4 regions of the Paenibacillus sp. CF095 genome follow, and region 1 is predicted to be linked to each of the others. Evidence: predicted binding sites of a transcription regulator. Region 1 holds the regulator's gene; each other region holds the start of a gene.

What was found. Region 1 encodes Rex, which represses fermentation and respiration genes when NADH is low (regulators of the CRP and FNR family bind a similar motif). Its sites were predicted from a motif close to TTGTGAAATATTTCACAA; they were not measured.
Region 2: a site for Rex is predicted at 3,916-3,933, ahead of adhE (bifunctional acetaldehyde-CoA/alcohol dehydrogenase). Genes of this name have one in related genera too.
Region 3: a site for Rex is predicted at 1,964-1,981, ahead of pflB (formate C-acetyltransferase). Genes of this name have one in related genera too.
Region 4: a site for Rex is predicted at 3,452-3,469, ahead of BLS69_RS08600 (cytochrome ubiquinol oxidase subunit I). Genes of this name have one in related genera too.

The regions. Positions count from the first base shown of each region.
Region 1 is NZ_FMZN01000001.1:1,054,416-1,059,712, reverse strand. It holds gene BLS69_RS04765 (amidohydrolase) at 12-1,319, opposite strand; gene BLS69_RS04760 (redox-sensing transcriptional repressor Rex) at 1,306-1,959, opposite strand; gene dinG (ATP-dependent DNA helicase DinG) at 2,178-5,039, opposite strand; gene BLS69_RS04750 (tetratricopeptide repeat protein) at 5,181-5,297, opposite strand, start outside.
Region 2 is NZ_FMZN01000001.1:867,194-872,490, forward strand. It holds gene BLS69_RS03815 (ThuA domain-containing protein) at 1-317, shown strand, start outside; gene BLS69_RS03820 (winged helix-turn-helix transcriptional regulator) at 649-945, shown strand; gene BLS69_RS03825 (hypothetical protein) at 1,137-1,868, shown strand; gene BLS69_RS03830 (hypothetical protein) at 2,066-2,779, shown strand; gene BLS69_RS03835 (Crp/Fnr family transcriptional regulator) at 2,867-3,583, opposite strand; gene adhE (bifunctional acetaldehyde-CoA/alcohol dehydrogenase) at 4,014-5,297, shown strand, end outside.
Region 3 is NZ_FMZN01000001.1:872,697-877,993, forward strand. It holds gene adhE (bifunctional acetaldehyde-CoA/alcohol dehydrogenase) at 1-1,123, shown strand, start outside; gene pflB (formate C-acetyltransferase) at 2,064-4,322, shown strand; gene pflA (pyruvate formate-lyase-activating protein) at 4,412-5,164, shown strand.
Region 4 is NZ_FMZN01000001.1:1,976,048-1,981,344, forward strand. It holds gene cydD (thiol reductant ABC exporter subunit CydD) at 1-982, opposite strand, end outside; gene BLS69_RS08595 (cytochrome d ubiquinol oxidase subunit II) at 997-2,010, opposite strand; gene BLS69_RS08600 (cytochrome ubiquinol oxidase subunit I) at 2,010-3,374, opposite strand; gene BLS69_RS08605 (MFS transporter) at 3,774-5,168, opposite strand; gene BLS69_RS08610 (LysR family transcriptional regulator) at 5,282-5,297, shown strand, end outside.

The DNA.
Region 1 (5,297 bases):
CTGTCCTGCAATTAACGAGCAAGCAGACCATCAAATGCCAATTGAGACTCACGCAAAATGCGCTCTTCATCCAGCGTCAGACATTCGCCGTGTTTCACCACTTGTTTCCCATCCACCCATACGTGCTCTACATCTTTGGCAGAAGCCGAGTAGATGGTATGCGAGATCAGGTCTGTATGTGGATAGAAATGTGCCTGTTCAATGTCCAAAGCGATAAAATCAGCCTTCATGCCAACCTGGAGTGCTCCGGTATTGTTCAAGAAGATGGATTTGGCACCGTATGACGTTCCGAGGAGTAACGCTTCGCCTGCTGGCACTGCCGTCGGGTCACCAGATACACCTTTGTGGATCAATGCAGCCAGTCTCATTTCCTCGAACATATCCAGGTTGTTGTTGCTTGCCGGTCCGTCTGTTCCGAGTGACACGGTAACTCCTGCTTTCAGTAACGCAGGAACCCGCGCAACACCGGAAGCGAGTTTCAGGTTACTTCCCGGGTTATGGGATACAGCCACATCATGACGGGCCAAAATTTCAATCTCTTCGTCATTCAGATGCACCGCATGTGCAACCAGGGATGGACGGGAGAAAAAGCCCAGTTTCTCCAGATGTGCCACAGGACGCAGTCCATAATCAGCCACGTTCTGCTCCACTTCACGAAGCGTTTCAGACATATGTGTATGGAGAGGAAGGTTCAGGTCGTTCGCAACCTGCACAAGCTTCTCTATGTAGTCAGGAGGGCATGTATATGGTGCATGTGGCGAGATTACGGTTGTAATGCGACCATCTGCCTGTCCATTCCACTCACGTGCAAACGCTGCCGACTCCTCCAGCTTCCGCAGTTGCTCTTCTTCCGAGCACAGCCCGATTACACCACGTGCCAGTGCTGCTCTAACGCCTGATTGCTCCACAACTTTGGCAACTTGATCCATGTGATCGTACATGTCCAGGAAAGCTGTAGTTCCGCCTTTCAACATTTCAAGCACCGATAGGGAAGTTCCCCAATATACATCTTCTGAAGTCATTTTCGCTTCCATCGGCCACATTTTTTCCTGCAACCATACTTGCAACGCAAGATCGTCTCCGTGCCCTCTGAGCAACGACATTGCTGCATGACCATGCGTATTGATCAGACCCGGCAGGAAGAACAGTCCTTTTCCATCCACTTTGGTACAATTTTTGTCTCCATCCGGCAATGTCTCACCAATATGCACAATCTTGTCATCCTCGACAACCATGTATCCTTGAACCACGTTCCATGTTGTGCCGCCTTCATTAACGGCAAATTTGCCGTTGTGAATTACCCATCTATTTGTTGTCATCTTCCTCGTCGTCCTTTCCAGTCTCCAAGTAATAGGCCAAACTAAGCAGATCCGTTGTAAAGTCAGCATGGTGAATGCGGATATGCGGCGGTGTTTTTAGAATTGTTGGTGCAAAATTAAGGATCGCTTCAATTCCTGATTCAATAAGCTGATCCGCAACATTTTGGGCTTCCGTATCCGGAACCGTGATAATACCGATGCGGATGTTTTCCGTTTTAACCGCTTCCGTCAATTCATTCATTGGTTTTACCGTCAAACTGTTGATTTGGCTACCAATTTTCGGTCCATATGCATCAAATACAGCAACAATCTTCATGTTGTCTTTCAGATATGCGTTGTAGTTGGACAAGGCTTGACCGAGATTACCCGCGCCTACCAGAGCTACATTAATTTGCTGATCGATTTTGAGAATGTGACGAATTTTCTCAATCAAATAAGATACATCATACCCGATCCCTTTACGACCAAAATCACCGAAGTAAGCCAGGTCTTTACGAATTTGGGCCGGATTCAGATCCAGCCTCTGTCCAAGCTCTTGAGAAGAAACAGTAGCCACCTCACGCTGATGCAACTCGTTCAAATAACGCAAGTATACAGGCAGACGGCGTACCACCGCTTCCGAAATTTTATCCGATTTCATTCTTGCTCCCCCTTACCAAGGCCACGATAAAATAATAGATGAAAAGATGAGCATCCTGTATAAACTCAAAGATAAACGTGACATTTTATACAGAATGCTCCTTGTAATTTAGGTTATAAGTTCTTACGTGCAACTGCTTTAATCGGATACGGAAATATCTAATAAAGTTTAACGCCAAACGATAGTGTCATGCAATGATATAACGAACAAAACAACCATTATTTTTGTTCATTAGCAGGTTTTTCCAACCACTCGGTAATTCGTGGAACCATCTGCTCCGTGAGCATGTGTTCCATTTTGGGACCAGGTAAAGAATATAAAAAGAATTTACCATAGTACGCTTCAATCACCCGTGTATCATAAACAATGACAATTCCTCTGTCCTTCGCTGTACGCACCAACCGGCCAAATCCCTGCTTGAAACGAATGACCGCTTGCGGCACGGACAGTTTCATGAACGGATTTTTCTTCTGTTCCTGAAGCAGCTCACTCTTGGCTTCCACCAACGGATGATTCGGTGGCTGGAAAGGCAGTCGCACAATAGCGAGACAGGTTAGCGCCTCTCCCGGGATATCTACACCCTCCCAGAAGCTGCTTGTACCCAGAAGTACCGTAGCTTTGGCATCTTGGAACCTGCGAGTCAGCTTGGAGCGGCTTCCACTGTCAACGCCTTGCCCAAGCAACGAGATGTCGTTACCAGACAGTGCTTCCTTCAGCGGATCATAGACCTGTCGCAACATCTTGTATGAAGTAAACAGAACCATCATGCGTCCACGCGTGGCAATTGCCGTCTCTGCGAGTGATCGCACCAGCATATTAACAAAGTGCGCATCACCCACACTGCCCTTCACACTCGGGAAATCACGCGGAATCACCAGAAGTGCCTGATCGCGATAGTTGAAAGGTGATGGCAGCATCGAAGTTAACAACCGATTATTCTCGGAAGCTTCCTGCAAGCCAAGTTGTTCAATCATGAACTGGAATGACTTATCTACCGAAAGCGTAGCCGATGTAAGTACAACACTTTTCTTTTTATCAAAAAATAAATCCTTAAGTTGTGCACTGACATCTACAGGTACAGCATACAGCTGAAGAGATTTACTTCGGAACTGACCACTGGCTTCCATCCAGTACACCGTTTTGGCATCATCCATACGCATGAAGAAACGTAGATTCTCCTTCAATGTGGTCAGATCTTTCAGCAATCCTGTAATGTCCGTGATCAGACTATCCGATTGATAATCATCCTGATCCTCTTTCACCTCAAGCAGCAATTTGTCCCCTTTGCGAACCAAATCGCCCAGAGTCACATAGATCTGGTTCTCCAGATCCTGCAACTCCTGCCATTTTGCAGGTTTCTGAGAAGCTTTCAGACGCAGTGAAAATTGCCCCGTCTCTCCCGGTGAAGCATCACTTCGTTCAGGCAACAAACCGAACAAGGCATCGCTCATACGATCCCACAGTTCCTTGACCTCAACAGCCAGCGGGAACATCTGATCCACCATGGAGCCCCATTGAACCGAATTTTCATGCCCGGATAACTGGGAACGAAGCATAGGCAGCTGACCATTACGACTGTCTTTAAACAGGCGGGTCAGTGTATGAACCAAGGTGAAATATTTCATATGCATTCCAAGATGTTTACCAGCGACATCCTCCAAATGATGTGCCTCATCGATCACAAGACTCTCATAGGCTGGCAGCAGCTGATGCGCGGCTTTCACATCCGTAAATAATTTGGAGTGATTGGTGATTACAATATCAGACAACCCGGCCTCATGTTTGGCACGATGGTAGAAACATTTGCGGAACCATGGACATGATCTTCCCAGACAGGACTCGGATTCGCTCTGTACCGTCTCCCAGAAGTCCCCTCCGCGTCCGCTAAGGTTAAGTTCCTCATCATCTCCGGTTTCGGTCTGCGTGAGCCAGACAATCATCTGAGCAGCTGTGAAATAATCCTCTTTGGGTGTAGCGAATTCACGTTTATTGATTTTGTGTTCAAATTTGCGCAGGCACAGGTAATGTCCACGTCCTTTGAATACAGCAGCCTTAAACGGGAACGGAACCACTTGAGTCAGCATCGGAATGTCCCGCTCTCTCAATTGCTCCTGCAGATTGATCGTATGCGTGCTGACCATAACTTTCTGTTCCTGCTTCACACTTTCGTAAATAGCAGGCAAGAGATAACCCAGAGATTTACCGGTGCCTGTTCCTGCTTCGATCAAGAGATGTTTCTCTTCATCCAGGGCTTGCCTTACACTGCTGAACATCTGAGTCTGCGCTTCACGCTCTTCGTAATGATCCAGCGTATCCTTCAGGTTCTCCCGAACCTGGTCCATAAACTGTTCGAAGCTTACACCATCAAGGGGGTTAGCCTCCCGCTCATCGCGTGGTGCACCAATATCGGTCCAATCACTTACATTAAGAGCAAGCTGACGATAATAGGTATGTCCGTCCAGATCCTGAATCGGCTCTGCTTCCTTCTCACTGCGCATTCCGTCCAAGAACCAGCCCAAGTCACTGTCTTCTGGTGCAAACAGGTCACTGAGGCGCTGAATCGTTATGAGCGGTAATTCCTTTAACTCATCCAGGCACTTGAGCAGCACATAGGCTGTCGCCAGTGCATCACTGTCTGCCTGGTGAGGGCGATCATGTTGAAATCCAAATTCGGAAGACACATAACCGAGTTGATAAGAACCCAGTGATGGGAATGTGATCTTCAGAAAATCAATCGTGTCCAGAATGCGGCCAGTGAACGGCAAATAACCGCAACGGTCAAGAGCATTCTGCAAAAAGTGAAAATCAAAAGCGACGTTGTGTCCAACAAGCACCACATCATTAAGTAGCGGAACCATCTCCATCATCATCTCTTCGAGTGAAGGAGCGTCCGCGACATCTGCATCGGTAATACCCGTCAACCCCGAAATAAACGGGGGAATCGGTACACCAGGGTTCACATAAGAACTATATATTTGAGTTATGCTGTAGTCATGATCTATGATGGCAAGTCCGGCCTGTATAATCTCACCGTCGGACTGCGTGCCGGTTGTTTCGAAATCCAATACGGCAAATTTCATTGCAATGTACGGTCCCTTCCATTCCAGTCTATGTTACAGCATAGCAAAAAAAAGGGGATTTGAAAATTAACTGACAAAAAAGCGGTGTCCCCGCCGCTATGCCAAAGGAGGGAACACCGTTTTTTGTCGCCGAATTCCCGCTTAATGAAGGGTCGTCAGCTGATTAGCATATTGCAATTTTCCCCTGTTCAACCTGCAAGCTTCCATGTTGTACAGTGGTTCGGTCAATGTCGGGTCATACTGAAGGGCCTGTGCAAA
Region 2 (5,297 bases), 190 kb from region 1:
ATGGCATAGAAGGCAAGATTGTATTGGAAAAAGAAGAGATGTACGGCGAATTCTTCGATATTCCAGTACCGGATGAACTGGTGTTTGTAAGCAACTTCCAGGGTGGAGAAGTATTCCGGAGTGGATGCACGTTCCGGCGTGGTGAAGGTAAAATCTTTTATTTCCGACCAGGTCATGAGACGTATCCGACCTATTACAAGCCGGAAATATTAAGAGTGATCAGCAACGCTGTGAAATGGGCATATCCTGCCCGCAGCTTTAAGCCGGAATTTGGCAAGAGTGAACCTGTAAGACCATTTGGTGGCGTGCTGGTTTAATTCACTAACTCAATCGTGAAATGGAAATTATAAGTTTTATTCAAAAAGAACCCTTCTCCGAGTCAATGATGACTGTGGCAGTTGGGTTCTTTTTGGGTAAGATAGTACTATGGGGAAGTTATACGATATTTCCCATGGTTACGACGCAGCGTGTAATGTACACTGGGATGTATGATCCATTTTGGATGTTATGCTTCTAAAATTTAAACTTTTTAGTTGCAGGCGTTTTCTTTGAAGCTTAAATATGTTATTATGAAATATACTAACAAAATGTAAGTTGATTTGAGTGATCTCTAAAGAGGTGATTAATGTGGAAGGTCAAGACTTGCGGATGTGTCCGCGTTTTGAAACGGCGTTTTCTTTTTTGGGCAAGCGCTGGAATGGTTTAATTATTCAAACATTGATGAGTGGTTCGAAGCGATTCAAGGATATCTCCAATCTGATCCCATCCATGAGTGATAAGATGTTATCCGAACGGATGAAAGATCTGGAGAGTGAAGGTATTCTGGTTCGTCACGTCTATCCCGAGACGCCGGTTCGTATTGAATATGAACTGACGGATAAAGGTAGAGCGCTCCAGCCTGTCATGAATCAAATTCAAGACTGGGCTGAGAAGTGGGTTGACTAACGTATAAGCATCACCCACTTTCGTTGCATGAATGACATAGACTCCTGATTTCTGTGGAAATCAGGGGTTTTTGTCTTAAGTATAACGTGGATCGGCGTTTTTCTCTTGGGCTATGCACATGTTGTCATGAGTTGTAGTATAATCTATAGAAAATGGCCACAGACGGCCGGAGCGAAGGAGGCCCACTTGTCATGAGAGAAGAAAGCTTATCCCGTGAAGTACGCTACGGCAAAAAAGATATTGCAGAACTTGAGAGCGCATCCATTCAGGTACATCTGATTTACAAAAAAGCTGCGGAGTTGTTTAAGCGCACAGCATATTCCCGTTCGGTTATGGATGATCTTGCCGAAGTGAATACGCATTCTGTGAACAGCGATGGTCCGAGATTAGCTCCGGCGGTGCTGCAAAAATGGATTCAAACGTCCAGGGGCTGGAAGTGTATCGGATGTGAGCTGGGACAACCTGATTCAAAGACTTCTCAGATGGAAGATACCATCCATGGTGAGCGGTTGGTTCTGGATGTGGGAGAAGGTCGGTTGGTTCAGGCAGAAATGCTGATTCAGGCGGTTGTCTGGTCTCAATATGAGAAGATTCGAATGTTTGCACCATGGCTTGGGGATGAACCCTTTTATAGCGTGCAGGAACTGGATGTCATTGCCCGTTATATTGTGCCTACCTATTTCTCGGAACGGCCTTTGCACGAGCAAGGCAAGGTATTCAAGGTCCATCAACAATATGGGCAGATTCCGCTATATCAGGAGTATGTAGACGCACCTTCATGTTGTGTACAGGTGGATGGTGGATTACTTGAAGGTCGATTGCTGACAGGTGTATATGTATCTGAGGAGCAGTTCTTCGGGCTTAATCCATATCTGAAAGATGGCGATGGAGGACGGACATATATGCAGGCTAGTGTCCAGTGATAACGTAACCAATTCGAACATAAAAATGAATTAGATTGGAGAGCCTGTGTGCAGGCTCTCTTTCTTGTACAAGCCCTATTTGGAGGGGACACCCTATAAAAGTAACGGCTTTGACACTTTTTTTTGCCGAAAGTTGTGCCATAATAGAGGTTATGGACAACAGGGTGAATGATTTTACGCAGGGTGGTGTTACCTACATGATGAAGAAAATCCCCGGTTACATAGGTGTATGTATGCTCCTACTGGCGATCTTGGCTGGTTGTAGTGAGACACAGCCTTCTGAGCAGCCAATTGTCAAGGAGACAGAAACAGCGAATACGATCACAGTGGCTGTAGATGGCAGTACGTTTTTGCCTGATGCAACAAAGTCCATTAAGCGAGATTTTAGTGAGGGATTGACACTCAAAAAAGCATTACTCAATAGCGGACTGGTTGATTTTACGGCAGATGGCAAACGGATTCAATCCGTCGGTGAAGTTTCTCTGGATTCTTCGCTTAGCTGGGCTGTCAAATTAAATGGCAAGGATATTGAGCAGGAAGATTGGGACATGGAACTTCATGCCAAAGATGAAGTGATCATTTACGTGAAAGCCGCTGACAGTGGGGGGGATGGCGTTGCATATCAGACAACGTTACTCAAGGTTAGCGGTGGAAACATTATGCCAACCCTTAATCGTCAATATGCCGGCGTCTACGTTCAAGAGTGCACAGTTCGCGATGTGTTGAAGTCCAGCGGCATTGTAAGAATGTCTGAGAATAACAAATTTGTCGTTTCGGTCGAGAATGTCACGCCTCGTATGAATGAGCGGTGGGTCATTATGGTGAATGACAAAGAATTAATGGAAAATGGTCTGGACATGAAATTGAATCCACGTGATGCGGTAAAGCTTGAATTGACCAATGCATCCTAAGTATACCAAGAAGCCCAATCTCTTTTTAGAGAACTGGGCTTTTTTCATTATAATATATAAGCAATATCCGATTAACATATTCAAATATTAAATACGACAGATCTCGTTCGGGCAAAGTTCACAGTGACAGATCCCTTGCAGCATCTTCAGATCTTTGATGACAATCATGCCATTGTCATATTCAATCGCATCTTTCTTGCGCAGATCGCTTAACATGCGGTTTACACTTTCACGAGTGGCTCCAATCATATTGGACAGGTCCGTGTGGGTGATTTTTTTGTGAATAATGACATGCTCCCCATGAGGCTCACCATACGAATTCGACAACCGAATGAGGGTGGAGCAGAGTGCACCCGGTTTGCCATATAACATGAGGTCCCGGAATTTGGTCTGTGTCAACCGGTGGTGGATGCCCATCCATTTCATAAAGTCGATCGCAAAGTCACAATGCTGGCAGATTAACATCTCCAAGTCTTTATGCTCCAGTACACCAATCTCACTATCCTCCAGAACTTCCGCTGAGAAGCTGTGTTTAGAGCCAAAGAAGGGATCAGCCTGGCCAATCATATCACCGGATTGATACATGTACATGATCAGTTCCTTGCCTTCATCCGTGGATTTGGTGATCTGGGCACGACCCCGTTTCATATAATAAAGTTTGTCAGAGATGTCGCCTTCCCAGTACAGATGTGTACCTTCCGGATAAGTTCTATCTTTCATGGTAACCAGCAGATGGTTGAAATTTGCTTCCGAGAAACAGTTGGTATTACCGCGCTTTTCCAGTACAGTTGTTAGTTCTCTCATAAGTCTATCTCCCCTTTATGTCCATCGGACGACCTTCTGTAGTAAGCAGTAGCCTCCGAGGTTCGCCGCAAACCGTTGCCGTCCTGATCAGGGTCATCTCGGCCGGGAGGAAGGACGGTACAAATTGCGGTGGTTCAATTTTTAAGTTCAGTATATACCTAATCTTACCGTTTGAGGGGGAAGGAAAGGGGGCAAAAATGACGAAATTTCAAACATTGTGATAAAATTCACTTTTAATGGAGAGGATGAATTTTATAGCCCTATATTTTAAATAGAAAGTGAAAATGGTCGTATGAAGGACACTACAAAACTTAAATTAAATTTGTTATACTTTGTGAAAAAAATCACATAATTAAGTTTATTGTCATGTTACGATGTGAATGTAAACGAGAGAGACAAACTAATACGAACCTTTAGGAGGATGAGGGAGATGGCTGTAAAGAACGAAGTCGCCCCAGCAAAAGAACCGACAGCAGGTCAGTATATTCAAACGTTAATTGACAAAGCGAATAAAGCACACGCCGCATTCATGAAGATGGACCAGAAGCAGATTGACCGGATTGTGCAAGCGATGGCGCTTGCGGGTCTGGATAAACACATGATGCTCGCCAAGATGGCCGTAGAAGAAACAGGCCGCGGAGTATATGAGGATAAAATCACCAAAAATATATTTGCAACAGAATATGTGTACCACAGCATTAAGTATGACAAAACCGTAGGTGTGATTGAAGATAACGAATATGAGAGCTTCCAGAAAATTGCGGAGCCGGTTGGTATTATTATGGGGATTACCCCGGTTACGAATCCAACATCAACAACGATGTTTAAAGCACTGATCTCCATCAAGACGCGTAACCCAATCATCTTTGGTTTCCACCCATCTGCACAGAATTGTAGCCGGGAAGCTGCTAAAATCCTGTTGGAAGCGGCTGTGAAACATGGTGCACCAGCGGATTGTATTCAGTGGATTGATGATCCTTCTATGGATCGTACAAACGAACTGATGAATCACAATGATGTGGCTCTCATTCTGGCAACAGGCGGATCAGGCATGGTACGTGCAGCGTACAGCTGTGGTAAACCTGCACTGGGTGTAGGACCGGGTAACGTACCTTGCTTTATCGAGAAAAGCGCAGATATCAATCAGGCAGTGACGGATTTGATCCTGTCCAAATCTTTCGATAACGGCATGATCTGTGCTTCTGAACAAGCGGTCATCATTGAAGAACCTATCTTTGATCAAGTGAAGAAAAAAATGATAGCCAATGGCTGTTACTTTGTTAACAAAGATGAAGCAGCAAAATTGACAGCAGGTGCGATTAATGCCGAGAAATGTGCGGTGAACCCGGCGATTGTTGGTCAATCTGCGGTAAGCATTGCGAAATTGTGCGGTATTGAAGTTCCAACAGGCACCAAAATTCTCGTGGCCGAGATTGAAGGGGTAGGTACAAAATTCCCATTGTCGGCTGAGAAATTAAGTCCGGTACTGGCTTGTTACAAAGTTAAAACGGCAGCAGAGGGTATTGAGCGTGCAGCAGAAGTGGTTGCTTTTGGCGGCATGGGTCACTCCTCGGTTATCCACTCCACAAATGAAGAAGTGATCGGCAAATTTGCAGATCGTCTGCAAACCGGACGGATTATTGTGAACTCGCCATCCACACACGGTGCCATCGGGGATATCTACAACACAAACATGCCGTCATTGACACTGGGA
Region 3 (5,297 bases), 180 kb from region 1:
ACTTGGATATGTTGAAAAGGTAGAACACTATCTGCGTCAACGCCAAATGCCAGTAGCGATCGAAGTATTCTCCGATGTTGAGCCAGATCCATCGACAACAACGGTAGACCGCGGTACAGAAATGATGCGCCGCTTCCAGCCAGACTGCATTATCGCACTTGGCGGTGGATCACCGATGGATGCTGCCAAAGCCATGTGGTTGTTCTATGAATATCCGGATACGGACTTCAACGATCTGAAACAAAAATTCATGGATATCCGCAAACGGATCTACAAATATCCACGTCTCGGCGTAAAAGCGAAATTTGTAGCGATCCCAACAACATCCGGTACAGGTTCTGAAGTGACATCGTTCGCGGTTATCACAGATAAAAATCAAGGTAACACCAAATATCCATTGGCCGACTATGAGCTGACACCAGACGTAGCCATTGTTGATCCAGAGTTTGTATACTCCCTGCCTAGAACAGCCGTTGCAGATACAGGTATGGATGTACTGACGCATGCGATTGAAGCATATGTGTCTGTCATGGCAAATGATTACACGGATGGACTTGCGATCAAAGCCATTCAACTGGTGTTCCAATACCTGGAGCAATCGGCACTGCAAGGAGATAAACTGGCACGTGAGAAAATGCATAATGCTTCCACTATTGCTGGTATGGCATTTGCCAACGCATTCCTGGGCATTAACCACAGCTTGGCGCACAAATGGGGCGGTCAGTACCATACCGCACACGGACGCACCAATGCCATTCTGATGCCACACGTCATTCGTTACAACGCGAAAAAACCGACCAAATTTGCATCGTTCCCGAAATATTCGCACTTTGTAGCGGATGAGCGGTATGCCGAAATCGCCCGCATCTTGGGATTGCCTGCTCGTACAACAGAAGAAGGCGTAACCAGTCTTATCAATGCGATTCGCAAACTGAACAAAACATTGGGCATTGAAGAATCGTTCCAGGAAATCGGATTTGATGCCAAAGACTTTGAAGCACATGTGGATTATCTGGCAGACCGTGCCTTCGAAGACCAATGTACAACCGCCAATCCGAAGTTGCCGCTGGTAACTGAACTGGCTGATGTGTACCGCAACGCTTTCTACGGAAAGTTTGAATAACAAATTCAGAACGAAGTGTGCCTTACGGCAAGAAGATCAGGGTTCCCCGAGAGGGGAGCCCCGATTGCCGTCTTTCACACAATAACGAGAGGGCAGAAAAACAGAAGAGCGAAGCATCTGTTTTTCAGGATTTATTCTAAGATTTGATTTGCTCCGAGCATAGAGGAGCAAAGGTTCTTAAAGAGGTTACACGGAATCCGTGATGTGGCCGTTTGAGCCAGATGTTCACACAATAACGGAGGGCAGAAAAACAGAAGAGTGAAGCACCTGTTTTTCAGGATTTATTCTAAGATTTGATTTGCTCCGAGCATAGAGGAGCAAAGGGTTCTTAAAGAGGTGGCACGAAATCCGTGATCTGGCTGTTTGAACCAGATGTTCACACAAGAACGAAGAGGGCAGAAAAACAGAAGAGCGAAGCACCTGTTTTTCAGGATTTATTCTAAGATTTGATTTGCTCCAAGCATAGAGGAGCAAAGGGTTCAAAAGAGGTGGCACGGAATCCGTGATGTGGCCGTTTGAGCCAGATGTTCACACAATAACGGAGAGGGCAGAAAAAACTGAAGAAGCGGAGCGTTCGCCTTTATCCCCGGAATTTCCCCTTTGAAAAATAAAATTGAAAAAATCCGGGGATAACAGCGATCGGAAGTTGTTCTGCCCGCGCAGTGGCTAAGTGTGAATTTACCGGGTTCAATGGGACACAACGCAGGTGGAGTGAGTTAGTTCACTGACTTTGTGACAAAAATCACAGATGATGAAAGCCCCAAGACGTATACTGAAAATGTAAGAAAAACATTCATCCCGCGGTTCCGGTTCCCAAGTAGAGAGAACATGTTCCGGTTTATGTGAAACAATTCACATTAATCGCGGCTCTGGGCACACAATGCTACGAATGAAGCAAGATGTTATGTGTCCAGAAATCCAAATTAGTGGAGGGATTAAGATGTCGGTGATTGAAAAAGATGTCAAACAACAAACAGGCTGGAGAAACTTTACCAAAGGAACATGGACCAAATCCGTAGATGTGAATGATTTTCTGGCACACAACTTGTCTCCGTATTACGGTGACGAAGCATTTCTCGCAGGTGCAACCCAGAATACCAAAGAATTGTGGGAGATCGTATCTGATCTGACCAAAAAAGAACGGGATAACGGCGGTGTCCTTGACGTTGATGTGAACACACCAGCGACTATTGTTTCTCACCAACCCGGTTATCTGGATCAATCCAAAGAGCAGATCGTCGGCGTTCAGACCGATGCTCCGTTCAAACGTTCCATTCAACCAACAGGCGGAATCCGGATGATGATTGATGCATGTGAAGCATACGGCTTCGAATTGCCTCAAGGTGTCATTGATATATTTACGAACATTCGCAAAACACATAACCAAGGTGTATTCGATGCTTATACATCCGACATGCGTGCAGCGCGTAAAGCAGGAATTATTACAGGTCTGCCAGATGCTTACGGCCGTGGCCGGATCATCGGTGACTATCGTCGTGTAGCTTTGTACGGGGTAGACTTCCTAATTCGTAACAAAAAAAGTGAATTGAATGCACTCGAAGTTGATGTCATTGATGAAGATGTCATTCGTTTGCGGGAAGAGTTGTCTGAACAGATTCGTGCATTGCAAGAATTGAAGCAATTGGGCGATATGCACGGGTTCGATATTTCCTTGCCAGCGACAACAGCAAAAGAAGCGTTCCAATGGTTGTACTTCGGTTATCTCGCTGCGATCAAAGAACAGAACGGTGCTGCGATGTCACTCGGACGTGTATCTTCTTTCCTGGATATCTACATTGAGCGTGACCTGCAAGAAGGCATTCTGTCCGAAGAACAGGCTCAGGAATTGGTTGACCATTTTGTAATGAAACTGCGGATTGTCAAATTCCTGCGTACACCGGATTACAACGAACTGTTCAGTGGAGATCCAACATGGGTGACTGAGTCCATTGGCGGTATGTCTGTGAATGGTGAAACACGTGTAACCAAAAACAGCTTCCGTTTCCTGCATACACTGCACAACTTGGGTCCTGCACCAGAACCGAACTTGACTGTACTATGGTCCACGAAACTTCCAGAAGCTTTCAAAGATTATTGCAGTAAAGTATCCATTGAAACCAGCTCAATTCAGTATGAAAATGATGATCTGATGCGTCCAATCTACGGTGACGATTACGGTATTGCATGCTGTGTGTCGGCTATGAAGATCGGGAAACAAATGCAATTCTTCGGCGCTCGTGCCAACTTGGCAAAAGCTCTCCTGTATGCGATCAACGGTGGTCGTGACGAGAAATCCGGAGCACAAGTTGGACCTGAGTATCCTGCCATTACTAGCGAAGTGCTGGATTACAATGAGGTTATGAAACGCTTCAAACCAATGATGGAGTGGCTGGCGAAGCTGTATATGAACACCCTCAACGTCATTCACTACATGCACGATAAATACAGTTATGAGCGTATCGAAATGGCATTACATGACCGTGACATTGTACGTACGATGGCTTGTGGTATCGCCGGTCTCTCGGTTACAGCAGATTCACTGAGTGCAATCAAATATGCCAAAGTAAAACCAATTCGTAACGAACAAGGCATCGCAGTTGATTTCGAAATCGAAGGAGACTTCCCTTGTTACGGTAACAATGAAGACAGCGTAGACAGCATTGCTGTTGAACTGGTTGAGAACTTCATGGGCATGATTCGCAAGCACAAAGCTTACCGTAACGCAGTGCCAACACAATCCGTTCTGACGATCACATCCAACGTAGTATACGGTAAGAAAACAGGGACTACACCGGATGGTCGTAAAGCAGGTGAACCATTTGCTCCAGGTGCGAACCCAATGCATGGTCGTGACAAAAAAGGTGCACTGGCATCCCTTGGATCTGTAGCCAAATTGCCTTATGAACACAGTCTTGACGGTATTTCCAATACCTTCTCCATCGTGCCAAAAGCATTGGGTAAAGAGGAGACTACACGTAAATCCAATCTGACTGCGATGATGGATGGGTACTTCGGTCAAAACGCTCATCACCTGAACGTTAACGTATTTGATCGTCAGCAATTGATTGATGCGATGGATCACCCGGAAAACTATCCGCAACTGACTGTACGGGTATCCGGATATGCGGTTAACTTCATTAAACTGACTCGTGAACAACAGTTGGATGTCATCAACCGTACGTTCCATGGCTCCATGTAAGTAATTTGCAAGTAGAAGACCGTTAGAGCAAGGCATTCCAAATCATATTAAACGCACAGCGGATGCGGATACAGAAAGGAAGAGGCAGCATGGTTAAAGGACATATTCATTCACTCGAAACTTTCGGGACGGTTGACGGCCCAGGCATCCGCTTTGTGCTTTTTATGCAAGGATGTCTACTCAAATGTCAGTATTGCCACAACCCTGATACATGGGCGCTGGATGGTGGAAAAGAAATGACACTTGAGGAGGTACTGGCTGAAATTGAGCCTTATCTATCCTACTACCGCAGCTCTGGAGGCGGACTCACGATATCTGGCGGAGAACCAACGTTACAGGCCCACTTTGTAGGGGAAATCTTCAAAGAAGTGAAGCGCCGCTGGGGATTGCATACGACACTGGACAGCAACGGATTTAACGAACCGGAACGGATTCACGATCTGTTGGATCACACAGACCTGGTTCTGCTGGACCTCAAACATATTGATGATGAGAAACACATCAAGTTGACAGGCAAATCCAACGAGAGAACGTTGAAAACGGCCAAGTGGTTATCGGAGCAGGGCCGGAAAATGTGGATACGCCACGTGTATGTGCCTGGCATTCATAACGAGGAAGAGGATCTGCTTAACCTCGGACGGTTTATTGGGACATTAAATGGCGTCGAGAAGTTCGAAATTCTTCCATACCATCAGATGGGGATTTACAAATGGGAAGCGCTCGGTAAAGTATATCCACTGGATGGTGTTCCTTCACCAAGTGAAGAAGAAGTGGAGCGGGCGTATCGCCTGATCGAACAAGGTCGCCAGGAAACGGCTGGTGTGGCTTGTTCAGGTAAGTAATCTAACCTTTATATATAGTAAAAACAATCAATCAAGCAGTCCTTGCGAACATGTTTCGCAGGGGCTGTTTTTTTGCTGATATCCATTGTAAATGCAAGATTATGGGTCCAGTGAAGGATTTTATCCCTCCATT
Region 4 (5,297 bases), 920 kb from region 1:
TTTGTGTGCTCTTGATATTTGTTTCTTCAAGCATTTGTTCCACCTTGCGAATGGCCCCCATGCTGGTTCGCCCGCTGTGAAAAGCCGTTCCCGTATTCTTCAACAAACTGTAAAACTCAGGGACGAGTAACAACACGAGAAAGGCCGTGTGGAAGCTCATCGATTTGAAAACCAGTAATTGAATAGCCAGTTCAAGCGCGACAATACCAATGCTTAACATCACGATCGATTCCAGCATAAACGTATTTGTAAATGCAATCTTCAAAATGCCCATGGTAGCATCACGATACCCCAGACTGCTGCGTTCAATTTCCTGTTGCTGACGTTTAGCCCGTCCGAATATTTTTAACGTAACCAGTCCCTGAAGTGAATCCAGAAATGTACCGGAAAACTCAGCCAGTTGCGCGTATTTTTCTTCTGATTTGTTTTTCGTTTGGAGCCCAACCAAGATCATGAACAGCGGGATAAACGGTGCCGTAAACAGCATAATCCAGCCTGTGTTGGCGTGCTGCGTAAACGTAACAACCAGAATCAGAATCGGGATCATCGCAGCTTCCATCATTCGCGGCATGTACTGACTGAAATAACTGTCGGCTTCATCCACAGCATCCAAAGCAACACTGACCTTTCCTCCCGTCTGTCCACTCAGGGTTGAAGGCATGGAAGCGCGGGTCAGCTTCTGCAATACAGATGCTCGCATATTCGTCTTGGCGCGTGCTGCCATATGCAAGCCCACTTTCCCGTTTCCATACGACAATAGTGCACGTACAGCCATGACAGCCAGCAATAGGCCCAGTAACAGAACCACGGATGAAAAGGAAGCTTTCTCTACAAAGATTCGCTGGACTGCTTCAGCCACCAAGGTGGCCTGACTTATTATAGCTACACCAAGCGCCAGCGATATGATCGCAAGGAGAAGCCTGTTTTTTCGTTGTAAAGACATTTGCTGCGAGATCAGATTGGATTTGGCTCTCCTCTTCATTGAACGCTCCTCCTTTATTTTTTCCCTTTCACATAATCCGCATCAAACAGGAACAGTTTGAAGACCAGAATCAGAGAAGGAATTAACAGGCACAGCCCCCCGATAAACACAACGACTAGTGCAAAACCCATCGTTGGCGGTGTGGCGCTGCTCTGAATGGTGATGTATGGATCAAGAATGTAAGGATATTGCCCAATCCCGTAAGCAAAAAAGGCTGTGAAAAATTGCAGCATGATGCATATAAAAGCTAAACCGTAACGGCGTCCGTTATATAACAGCCACATGGCAATCATGAAAAATGCAACGGAAAGCGCCAGCAGCCACCATAAATCCATCATATTTTGAAAATGACGCTCATTGTGTTGACCTAAATATATAAATGCAGTCAGCGCGAGAATAATGGTCGGTGTGCTCCAGAACAAAGCATAGTTCCGCATCAGCTTCAATGCCGAATGGTCCTCTGCGCGAGAAGCGTAAAATGTGAGAAATGATCCGCTAATGAACAATACGGACACGATGGCTAGACCAACGATGCTCCACGATAATGGATTCGTAAACAGCGCCCAGTAATCCAGGGAAACGGTATCCCCTTGCTTCAAAATAAAGCCACCTTCTGAGAGGGTCAGTGCCACTGACAATGACGCTGGAATAAGCAACCCGGTAGCCCCGTATAAAAACAGATATACGACGTTATTTTTGGAACCATAATTCTCGAAAGCATAGAACGACCCACGAATAGCAAGTAAAATGACGGCAATACTTCCCGGAACAAGCAGCGCGGAGCCATAATAGTAAGCAGTATCCGGAAAGAATCCAACGATGCCAATATAGAAAAAGACAAAAAATACATTGGTGATCTCCCAGACAGGTGATAGATAACGGGAGATCAGACGATTAATCAGGTGATCCTGCTTTGTCAGGCGTGCATAAAAGGCGAAGAAACCTGCTCCAAAATCAATAGAAGCTACAATAAGATAGCCGTACAAGAACAGCCAGAGTACGGATATACCAATCAATTCATAACTCATCAGGCCTGATCCCCTTTCTTGGCTGGTTGATCATGCTTCTGTTCCAACCATTTCTCCATCTCAAGCTCCGCAGGATTATTATTGAACAGACGTCTCAATACGAGAACACAGATGACGCCGAGCACGATGTATAGAAGCAAGAAGACGAAAAATAAAATTCTTACACTCGGTGAAGAAGTAGCAGCCTCTTCCACTCGCATATAACCTCGGATGATCCATGGCTGCCGCCCGATCTCTGCATAGAACCAGCCCATTTCAACAGCCAGAAAAGCAAGCGGTGCACTAAGTGCAACCATACGAAGCATCCACTTGTTAAACTGATTACGTTTCTTCCAAAACACAAACAGGAAGTACAGACTTGATATAGCAAGTAGAGCAAATCCAATTCCAGCCATTAGATCAAACAAATAATGCACAAGTAAGGGCGGGTGTTCATCTGGTGGAAATTCATTCAGCCCGGTAACCTGAGCGTTAAAGTCTCCAAAGGCAAGGAAACTGAGCAGTTTCGGCAAATGAAGAGCGCCTATAATTTCATGTTCTGCATTCAGCCATCCCAAAAAAATCAAATCCGCTCCGCTTTCCGTCTCGAAATGCCACTCGGCAGCTGCGAGCTTCTCAGGCTGATGCTCAGCCAAAAACTTGGCAGACACATCTCCAGCTAAAGAATTTAATAAACTGAATACCAGCACAACGGCCATCATGAGATTCAAGCCTTTTTTGTGGTAGGCCGACACTCCTTTTCTCAGCATCGCAAAGGCTGCTATTCCGGCTAACAGAGCAGCTCCTGTCAGATAAGCCGAGCTTAATACATGGAATACTTTGGAGAACGTCGCCGTGTTCAACATCGCTTGCACGGGGTTCACTGCCATGAATTGACCTGCTTCCATGACAAAACCTTCAGGCTGGTTCATGAATCCGTTCACTGTTGTAATAAAAACAGCAGACATGCCTGCCCCGGCGACAATCGGAATAGTCAGCAACCAGTGGATATACGGATTTTTGAACCGATCCCACGTATACAAGTAAATTCCCAGGAAGATGGCTTCAAAAAAGAACGCGAACACTTCCATAAATAGTGGCAGTGCAATGACATTCCCGGCCAGCTTCATAAAATTCGGCCATACCAAGGCCAACTGCAGTGATATCGCTGTGCCTGTCACGACGCCAACCGCGACAGATATGACAAACCCTCTGGACCACCTCTTTGCCATAAGTATGTAATGGTGATCCTTCTTCCGAATGCCGATGAACTCTGCAATAGCAATCATCAAAGGTACACCGACACCCAGCGTTGCAAAAATCACGTGGAATCCCAGCGTCAAACCAGTCACTAGCCTGCTCCATAACACCGTATCAATAGCCATTCTTTGTGTTGCCTCCTTTCAAACTCTGTTCATTTTTGTAACATTCAATATCAGCTTCGGCCAAGCTCAATGCAGAGTTGCGAAAAATTTCACAAAGTTAGGTATGACGATATCTTGCCACACCTATAATGCGTTTACTCCTGTAGGCCCCCGATAATAACACGCATTGGATGCCTATTAAAATCTGATATTGATGCACTTAAAGTACTAACCAAGCCTATTAATCAAAATTATTATATCTTTATTTTTACCTAATTCAATCAAAGACACGTCTTCTACCCTAAACGTTCAAGAAAGGATCAACTCTTTCTGACAACTTGGTGAAAAACAAAAAATACACCCAATGGAGCTATTGATTCATTGGGTGTAAACGTGCTATTGCACGGCAGATTCGCTATTTTACTTGCTTACTTGCTCCGGACTCACCGCACCTGACTCGCGACGTACGCTCATGATGATCAGTGATGCAGCTAATACCGTAAGGATGATTCCAAGCATCTGAAATCCTGTCACATTAAATGTATCTCCCATAACAATTCCAATCAATAACGACGATAAGATGGTTCCCAGGTAGCGTGATGTATTAAAAATACCCGATGCGACACCGATCATTTCTTTGGGTGTGCTTTTGAACAGAGCTGCTTGCATGCCGACCGCGTTTAGGCCGTTACTTATTCCAAATAAAGCTAAGGCAACAATGACAATGAAGATTGGAGAAGTTTCGTTCATAATAACGATCAATATAGAGCCAAATGTCATTAAAGAAGCGGATACAATCAGAGCTGGCCGTGATCCTGATTTGTCAATCCAGCGCCCTGCGATCGGTGCAATAATGACTGAACATAACCCCAAAGCTAGCATGCTCATTCCTGTATGAACTTCGTTGAGATGACGTACCTGCTTCAAAAACGTAGGAACTCCAAAAAAAAGTGCGTAAAACAGGATGTTCACCAGCATGTATTGCACATTCACCCAAGTCATCTCGGGATATGAGGCAAACGTTCGCAGAGGGATAAAAGGCGTGCCTGCTTTTAATTCATGTCGGATGAACATGACGAGTGCGATTAACCCGATCCCCCCTGTCAGCAGATGCCATGTTGAAATATCTCCTGTGGAACTTACTGAAAGTAAACCGATGAGCAGAGTCACCAAAGCTACCGTAAACATCAGGATACCTGGTGCGTCAATTAACGCAAGCCATTGCCGAATGGACATGTGACCAGAGATAGACGGAGATTGCTCGTCCTTCGGGATTGTTTTCCAGGCGAACCAAAAGCTTGCCATGACAAACGGAATATTAACGAAGAATATGCTCTGCCAGTCCCACCAATGAATCAATACTCCACCAATAAAAGGTCCAACTGCAGCCGCTCCTGAAAGGAATATAGCCAAGGCGGACAAGGCGGAGGCTTGTTTTTCAGTCACGTTCATTCTGACAATCGCCATTCCAACGGCCACCATCATGCTTGTGCCAATCGATTGAACGATCCGGAATACGATGAGCCACGAAAAACTGGGAGACCACGGAGCTAGCATGGACGATACAAAAACAATAACAAGACCCATGAGGAAGATCTTCCTGCGGCCAAACAAATCACTACACTTGCCCATAACGGGTTGAGCGACAGCACTGGCAATGTAAAATGATAAAATAATCCACGAAACGGCTGTAAAATTAAGTTGATACACTTGTTGTAGCCTGGAGATTGCCACCGAAATCATGGAGGAATTCAACGGATTCAACATAATTCCAAGTCCAACAGCTAACATCAATCCTTTATTTCGAACGTTCATTGGTGCACCTCTCTCTCTCTCTTCTGCTGTTATCTTACTTGAACGTATTCATTTATTCCAACGCATTATATGTTATGATTTGATGAACTAGAAGGAATGAAGGAATGGTGCAAATGGAACTTCTTCAAC